2 regions of the Streptomyces sp. NPDC111744 genome follow, and region 1 is predicted to be linked to the other one. Evidence: riboswitches for the same ligand, from Rfam matches in the RefSeq annotation. Region 1 holds a riboswitch; the other holds the start of a gene.
What was found. Region 1 has a riboswitch for glycine ahead of gcvP (aminomethyl-transferring glycine dehydrogenase). Riboswitches for the same ligand answer to the same signal wherever they lie in the genome.

Region 1 (4,206 bases):
GCTCTCCGGGTCGGTCGGGCTCGCCGCCTCCAAGATGCTCGCGAAGATCGCCTCCGAGCAGGCCAAGCCGGACGGGCTGGTGCTGATCGAGCCGGGCACGGAGCGGGCGATGCTCGGGCCGATGTCGGTGCGGACCCTGCCGGGCGTGGGGCCGGCGACGGGGGACCATCTGCGGCGGGCCGGGATCACCACGGTCGACGAGATCGCCGAGGCGGGGGAGGACGAGCTGGTACGGCTGCTGGGCAAGGCCCATGGGCATGCGCTGCACGCGATGGCACTGGCGCACGACGAACGGCCGGTGGTCGCCGAGCGGGAGGCCAAGTCGGTATCCGTCGAGGACACGTACGACGTGGACATCCATGACCGGCTGCGGGTGGGGATGGAGGTGCAGCGGCTGGCCGACCGGTGTGTGCGCAGGCTCCGGGGGGCCGGGCTGTCGGGGCGGACCATCGTGCTGAAGGTACGGCGGTACGACTTCTCGACGCTCACCCGGTCGGAGACGCTCAGGGGGCCGACCGACGATCCGGCGGTGGTGCGGGAGGCGGCCGCGCGGTTGCTGGACTCGGTGGACACGACGGGGGGTGTGCGGTTGCTGGGGGTGGGGGTGACGGGGCTGGCCGACTTCACACAGGAGGATCTGTTCGCGCAGGCGGCGGGGGAGGCGGCAGAGGTCCTGGCGGAGGAGGACGCGGCCGAGCCGGTCGCCGAGCAGGAGGTGGTCGTAGAGCGGAGATGGCCTTCGGGGCACGACGTCCGGCATGCCGAGTACGGACACGGGTGGGTGCAGGGGAGTGGGCTGGGGAGGGTGACGGTTCGGTTCGAGACGCCGGGGTCGGTGGAGCCGGGGCGGGTGCGGACGTTCCGGGTGGAGGATCCTGAGCTGGAGCCGGTGGATCCGTTGCCGTTGGTGCCGGAGATTCCAGTGGACGGGGTTGGTGCGTGACCCGGGGTGAGGGCTGGGCGGAGGTGGGGGTCGCTTACCGGCGCTCGCAGGACGCCTCCCCCAGAGGGGGCATCCCCAGCGTCCACCCGTGCCGCCCCAGCGGCACGACTGCCCGCGGCTGGAGAGGCGCGCGCGCCGTCTACGCGCCCGCGTCCTCGGTTCCCGCCAGTTTGCCGAAGTCGTGGTCCGGGTGGTCGGCGGGTGGGGCGGTCATGTCCAGGCCGTAGTGGTGATAGAGCTGAAGTTCCTGCTCCGGGGAGAGGTGGCGGCCCACGCCGAAGTCGGGGGCATCTTTGATCAGGGCGCGGTCGAAGGGGACCTGGAGGGTGCCCTCGACCAGCTCGCTGGGCTCCAGGGGCACGAAGGCGTCCCGGGAGAACAGGCCGGTGCGTATGGCCGCCCACTCCGGCACACCGGTCGCGTCGTCGAGGTAGACCTCGTCGATCGTGCCGATCTTCGTGCCGTGGCAGTCGAACGCCTTGCGGCCGATCAGGTTGCGCGGATCAATGTCGGTCTGCACGGGCCCTCCACTTGGTCGCAACTCATCCGTAAGCACTACAAAAGAGCACATTGAAGGAGGCGGCCACTCGAAGGTCCGTGCGTTGCCCTCGCTGGTAGGCTGGCAAGCGGCTGCTGACCCCGTGCGGGAGAGTCCTCCGGGCAGACCGGAGGCGCCGAAGGAGCAAATCCTCCCCGGAATCTCTCAGGCTCACGTACCGCACGGACGAGGTCACTCTGGAAAGCAGGGCGGGCGTCGACGGCGTCCGCTCTCACCGACGGTGAAAGCCGGATCCCCTGGGCGTCCGGCGAAGCTCTCAGGTTGAGATGACAGAGGGGGAGGCCGTCGGGGTGCCCGCCTGGGTACCCCTCGAAGGTCGCGTCAGACCAGGAGGCCTCCGCAATGACCGCCCAGCGTGTTCCGCTCTCCGAGCTTGAACAGGGAATCCCGTTCGAGCAGCGCCATATCGGGCCCGATCACGGGGCCCGGGCCAAGATGCTCGCCCAGGTCGGGTACGGCTCGCTCGACGAGCTGACCGCTGCCGCCGTGCCGGACGTGATCAAGAACGCCGACACCCTGGAACTGCCGGGTGCGCGCACCGAGGCCGAGGTGCTGGCCGAACTGCGGTCGCTGGCGGACCGGAACCAGGTGCTCGACTCGATGATCGGGCTCGGCTACTACGGCACCTTCACGCCGCCCGTCATCCTGCGCAACGTGATGGAGAACCCTGCCTGGTACACGGCTTACACCCCGTATCAGCCGGAGATCTCCCAGGGCCGGCTGGAAGCGCTGCTGAACTTCCAGACCATGGTCGCCGACCTCACCGGGCTGCCCACCTCCGGTGCCTCGCTGCTCGACGAGGGCACGGCCGCCGCCGAGGCCATGGCTCTGTCGCTGCGCATGGGCAAGAACAAGAAGGGCGTCTTCGTCATCGACGCGGACGCGCTGCCGCAGACCGTCGCCGTGATCCGGACGCGGGCCGAACCGACGGGGGTCGAGGTCGTCGTCGCGGACCTCAGCGACGGGATTCCGGCGGACCTCGCCTCGCGTGAGATCAACGGGGTGCTCGTCCAGTACCCCGGTGCTTCCGGTGCCGTACGCGACATCAAGCCGCTCGTCGAGCAGGCGCACGGGCTGGGCGCGCTCGTCACCGTCGCCGCCGACCTGCTCGCGCTGACGCTGCTGACCTCGCCGGGTGAGCTGGGCGCCGACATCGCCGTCGGTACGACCCAGCGGTTCGGTGTGCCGATGGGCTTCGGCGGGCCGCACGCGGGCTACATGGCGGTGCGGGAGAAGTTCGCGCGCAGCCTGCCCGGGCGGCTCGTGGGCGTGTCCGTGGACGCCGACGGGCACAAGGCCTACCGGCTCGCGCTGCAGACGCGCGAACAGCACATCCGCCGTGAGAAGGCCACCAGCAACATCTGCACCGCGCAGGTGCTGCTCGCCGTGATGGCCGGCATGTACGCCGTCTACCACGGGCCCGAGGGGCTGCGGGCCATCGCCCGGCGAACCCACCGCTACGCCACGATCCTGGCCGCGGGGCTCAGGGCCGGCGGGGTCGAGATCGTGCACGGCGCCTACTTCGACACTCTCACCGCGCGCGTGCCCGGCAAGGCCGCCGAGGTCGTCGCCGCCGCCCGGCAGAGCGGTGTCAACCTGCGGCTCGTGGACGCGGACCACGTCTCCATGGCCTGCGACGAGACCACCACGCGGGCCCAGCTGGGCGCCGTATGGACGGCGTTCGGCGTCGAGGGCGACGTCGAGACGCTGGACGCGGTCGCCGAGGACACGCTGCCCGAGGCGCTGCTGCGCGGCGACGGCTACCTGGCCCACCCCGTCTTCCACGAGCACCGTTCCGAGACCGCGATGCTGCGCTACCTGCGCCGGCTCGCCGACCGGGACTACGCGCTGGACCGGGGCATGATCCCGCTGGGCTCCTGCACCATGAAGCTCAACGCGACGACCGAGATGGAGCCGGTCACCTGGCCCGAGTTCGGCCAGCTGCACCCCTTCGCGCCCGCCGAGCAGGCGCAGGGCTATCTGACGCTCATCCGTGAGCTGGAGGAGCGGCTCGCCGAGGTCACCGGCTACGACAAGGTGTCGCTCCAGCCCAATGCCGGGTCACAGGGTGAGCTGGCCGGGCTGCTCGCCGTACGCGCCTACCACCGTGCCAACGGCGATGCGCAGCGGACCGTCTGCCTGATCCCTTCCTCCGCGCACGGCACCAACGCCGCCAGCGCCGTCATGGCCGGGATGAAGGTCGTCGTCGTGAAGACCGCCGAGGACGGCGAGATCGATGTCGAGGACCTGCGGGCGAAGATCGAGCAGCACCGCGACCAGCTCGCCGTGCTGATGATCACATACCCGTCCACGCACGGCGTGTTCGAGGAGCATGTCGCGGACATCTGCGGGCAGGTGCACGAGGCCGGCGGCCAGGTGTACGTCGACGGGGCCAACCTCAACGCCCTGGTCGGGGTCGCCAAGCCGGGGCACTTCGGCGGCGACGTCTCCCACCTCAACCTGCACAAGACCTTCTGCATCCCGCACGGCGGCGGTGGGCCGGGCGTCGGTCCGGTGGCCGTACGGGCCCACCTGGCGCCGTACCTGCCGAACCACCCGCTCCAGCCGGCCGCCGGGCCGCAGACCGGTGTCGGACCGATCTCGGCCGCGCCGTGGGGCTCCGCGGGGATCCTGCCGATCTCGTGGGCGTACGTCCGGCTCATGGGCGGCGAGGGGCTGAAGCGCGCCACGCAGGTTGCCGTGC
Region 2 (4,206 bases), on a different contig from region 1:
CGCGGTGAGCCGCTCGGCGAGGATGCGCGCACCCTCCACCGTACGGCGCTGGCGCTCCTTGAAGTCCTCCGAGGCGGCGACCTTGAAGGAGACCGCCTTCGCCGCGATCACATGCTCCAGGGGACCGCCCTGGAAGCCCGGGAAGACGGACGAGTTCAGCTTCTTCGCGAAGGCCTGGCGGGCCAGGATGATGCCGCCGCGGGGACCGCCGAGCGTCTTGTGGGTGGTGGAGGTGACCACGTCGGCGTACGGCACCGGGTTCGCGTGCAGACCGGCGGCCACCAGGCCGGCGAAGTGGGCCATGTCGACCCACAGGTAGGCCTCGACCTCGTCGGCGATCCGCCGGAACTCGGCGAAGTCCAGTTCGCGCGGGTACGCCGACCAGCCCGCGATGATCACCTTCGGCCGGTGCTCCTTGGCGAGCCGCTCCACCTCGGCCATGTCGACGAGACCGGCGTTGTCGACGTGGTAGGCCACGACGTCGAACTGCTTGCCGGAGAAGTTCAGGCGCATGCCGTGGGTGAGGTGGCCACCGTGGGCGAGGTCCAGACCCAGGATGGTGTCCCCGGGCTGGGCCAGCGCGAACAGGGCCGCCTGGTTGGCGGAGGCACCGGAGTGCGGCTGCACGTTGGCGTACTCGGCGCCGAACAGCTCTTTCACCCGGTCGATGGCGATCTGCTCGGTGACGTCGACGTGCTCGCAGCCGCCGTAGTAGCGGCGGCCCGGGTAGCCCTCGGCGTACTTGTTGGTGAGTACCGAGCCCTGCGCCTCCATGACCGCGACCGGAGCGAAGTTCTCCGAGGCGATCATCTCCAGGGTGGACTGCTGGCGCTCCAGCTCGGCGTCGACCGCGGCCGCGACCTCCGGGTCGAGCTCGTGCAGGGGCGTGTTCAGAACGGACATCTTTTTCTACGACTCCTCAGCCGGTGTCTCTACGGTCCTCAGCCGGCGGTGAAGGCGGTGTACTCGTCGGCGGAGAGCAGGTCGGCCGGCTCGTCCGCGACGCGCACCTTGAACAGCCAGCCGCCCTCGAAGGGGGCCGAGTTCACCAGGGACGGGTCGTCCACGACGTCCTCGTTGACCTCGGTGATCTCACCGGTGACCGGCGAGTACAGGTCGGAGACCGACTTGGTCGACTCCAGCTCGCCGCAGGACTCGCCCGCGGTCACGGTGTCGCCGACGGCCGGGAGCTGGACGAAGACGACGTCACCGAGCGCGTTGGCCGCGTGCTCCGTGATGCCGACCGTCGCCACGCCGTCCGCGGCGGCCGACAGCCACTCGTGCTCCTTGCTGTAACGCAGCTGCTGGGGGTTGCTCATGGCCTGAATTCTCCTGTACGCGGGGGAGTGCTGGTGAAAGAGGACTGCTGGAAAGAGATGTGAGCAGCGGAAATGTGCGCAGGGTCACGCGCCGCCGCGTTCAGTGTCTCCTCTGGGTCTACCTCTGGGGTCTACTTCTGGCGCTTGTAGAACGGCAGCGCCACGACCTCGTACGGTTCGTGGCTGCCCCGGATGTCCACGGCCACGCCCGCCGTGCCCGGCGCCGAGTGCGCCGCGTCGACGTACGCCATGGCGATGGGCCTGCCCAGGGTGGGGGAGGGGGCACCGGAGGTGACCTCGCCGATCACCTCGCCGCCGGCGACCACCGGGTACCCGGCGCGCGGCACCCGGCGGCCCTCGGCGATCAGGCCGACCAGCACCCGCGGCGGCCGGGCGGCGGCGCGGTCGGCGGCCTCCCGGAGCGCCTCGCGCCCCACGAAGTCGCCCTCCTTCTCGAACTTCACCACCCGGCCGAGCCCGGCGTCGAAGGGGGTCAGCGAGGTGGTCAGCTCGTGCCCGTAGAGCGGCATGCCGGCCTCCAGGCGCAGGGTGTCCCGGCAGGACAGCCCGCAGGGCACCAGGCCGACACCCTCACCCGCCTCGGTGAGTGCCTGCCACAGCCGCACCGCGTGTTCCGGCTTCACGAACAGCTCGAAGCCGTCCTCGCCGGTGTAGCCGGTGCGCGCGATCAGCGCCGGGACCCCGGCGACGGTGCCGGGCAGCCCCGCGTAGTACTTCAGGCCGTCCAGGTCGGCGTCGGTCAGCGACTTCAGGATGCCCGGCGACTCGGGCCCCTGGACGGCGATCAGCGCGTACGCGTCCCGGTCGTCCCGCACCTCGGCGTCGAACCCGGCGGCACGCTCCGCCAGCGCGTCGAGGACCACCTGGGCGTTGGAGGCGTTGGCCACGACCATGTACTCGGTGTCGGCCAGCCGGTAGACGATCAGGTCGTCGAGGATGCCGCCGTCGGCCCGGCAGATCATGGTGTAGCGGGCGCGCCCGACACCGACGGAGGCGATGTTGCCGACCAGCGCGTGGTTCAGCAGGGCGGCGGCCTGGGGGCCGGTCACGGTGATCTCGCCCATGTGGGAGAGATCGAAGAGCCCGGCCCTGGTCCGCACGGCGACATGCTCGTCGCGCTCGGAGCCGTAGCGCAGGGGCATGTCCCAGCCGGCGAAGTCGGTCATGGTCGCGCCGAGCGCGCGATGCACGGCATCGAGCGCGGTACGGCGGAGTCCAGCGGAATCGGAACTGCTCATCGGTCGGTCGTCTCCCAAGGGTCCCAGGGCATGACAGGCGAGGTCTGTCCTCCCCATCTGTCATCGGAACCTGAGAGGTTCGCCCTGACCACACGAGTGGTCACGGCTTGCACCTTGGGTGGGGCCACTGACACAGCGGCCCGCTTTTCAGATGTGCCTCGCCCGCGCGGTAACGGGGCCTGAGAGATTCAAGGGAGGGACTTGCTCCTTCGGCGCCCCAGCGAAGACTGCTGGGGACTCTCCCGCGCGGATTCAAGCGGCCGGTATGCAGTTGGCGGGCACATCATTGCATGCCGGGCGGAGCTTTGTAACAGGGCTGTGGCGCGGAGCGGACGGAACCGCGAGACACCGTGCATTACCTTCTCTTTACGTTAAGTGGGGAGAACCTTTCCTGAACCCCCGGGGAGGACGATCACGGTGACAAGGACCACGGCATACGGGACGACGGGCATCACCCTGCCGGGACAGCCGACGGCCCCGGCCCGCGAGCGGTGTGACAAGCGCCCCGCACCGGTCGTCCGCGATCTGCGCGACCGGGCCGGACACAGCCCGCACGGCCTGCTCTTCGGCCCGCGTGACCTGGTCGTGGTCACCGGGCTGCCCGGCAGCGGCAAGTCCACCCTGATGCACCGCACCGTCCAGGGCATCCGGATCGACTCCCAGGACACCCGCGACCGCTGGGACGCCCGCCTGGCCCGCTTCCTGCCGTACACCCTCTACCGCCCGCTGGTCCGCCTCGCCCACTACGCCGGACTGCGCCGCGCGCTGCGCACCGGCGAGGGCATGGTCGTGCACGACTGCGGTACCCAGGCCTGGGTGCGTGACTGGCTGGCCCGCGAGGCCCGCCGCCGCGACGGCACCCTGCACCTGCTGCTCCTGGACGTGACGCCGGGCACGGCACTGGACGGTCAGCGCGAGCGTGGCCGGGGCGTCTCCCGGTACGCCTTCCTGCGCCACCGCCACGCCGCCGCCCGCCTGGTGCGTGCGGTGGAGAAGGGCGGCCCGCCCCAGGGCGTCGGCTCGGCGGTGCTCCTGGACCGGGACGCGGCTGACGTGCTGTGCCGGATCGCCTTCGAGAAGGCGGAGAAGCTCGCGGGGTGAGGCTTTCCGGCAAGCGAAGCGCTCGCGGTGAGGTTTGCCGCCAGCGGGGCGCTCGCGGGGTGAGGTTTGCCGCCAGCGGAGCGCTCGCGGGGTGAGGCTTTCCGCAAGCGGAGAAGCTCGCGGGGTGAGGCTTTGTCCCCGCAGGGTGAGGCATTGTCACAGCCACCCGCTAGCCTTTTCAGCCTCAGCAGCAGTGGTTTCCAGCAGGCGGTAGGCAGATGGACTTCCCGGCGGACATTCCCGCGGACTTCCCGGCACAGGCACAGCCCCACCCGCACGGCGGTTGGCCCGGCAACGAGCTGGAGGAGGTCCTGTCGGCCTCCCTCGGCGTCCCCGCGGCGGCGGGCCGGCTCATCGAGGTACTGGGCCGGAGCTTCCTGTGGGTCCCGCTGCCGGAGGGCGGCGGCCCGCACAGCGGCTCGCTGGACCTGCCCACCACGGAGATCCAGGGCCAGGTGTACGTCCCGGTCTTCAGCTCCGAGGAGCAGTTCCGACTGGTGGTCGGCTCCCATCTGTCGTTCACGATC

Region 2: it holds a riboswitch for glycine, as region 1 does, so the genes downstream of both, gcvT (glycine cleavage system aminomethyltransferase GcvT) here and gcvP (aminomethyl-transferring glycine dehydrogenase) in region 1, are expected to answer to the same signal.

Annotation. Positions count from the first base shown of each region.
Region 1 is NZ_JBVKCG010000015.1:9,408-13,613, forward strand. Features, by position in the region: partial or broken gene ACZ7OO_RS28735 (DNA polymerase IV) at 1-1,170, shown strand, start outside; gene ACZ7OO_RS28740 (PRC-barrel domain-containing protein) at 1,083-1,463, opposite strand; glycine riboswitch at 1,578-1,672, shown strand; gene gcvP (aminomethyl-transferring glycine dehydrogenase) at 1,845-4,206, shown strand, end outside.
Region 2 is NZ_JBVKCG010000009.1:32,403-36,608, forward strand. Features, by position in the region: gene glyA (serine hydroxymethyltransferase) at 1-903, opposite strand, end outside; gene gcvH (glycine cleavage system protein GcvH) at 942-1,319, opposite strand; gene gcvT (glycine cleavage system aminomethyltransferase GcvT) at 1,451-2,578, opposite strand; glycine riboswitch at 2,626-2,735, opposite strand; glycine riboswitch at 2,736-2,833, opposite strand; gene ACZ7OO_RS21295 (AAA family ATPase) at 2,990-3,679, shown strand; gene ACZ7OO_RS21300 (enhanced serine sensitivity protein SseB) at 3,898-4,206, shown strand, end outside.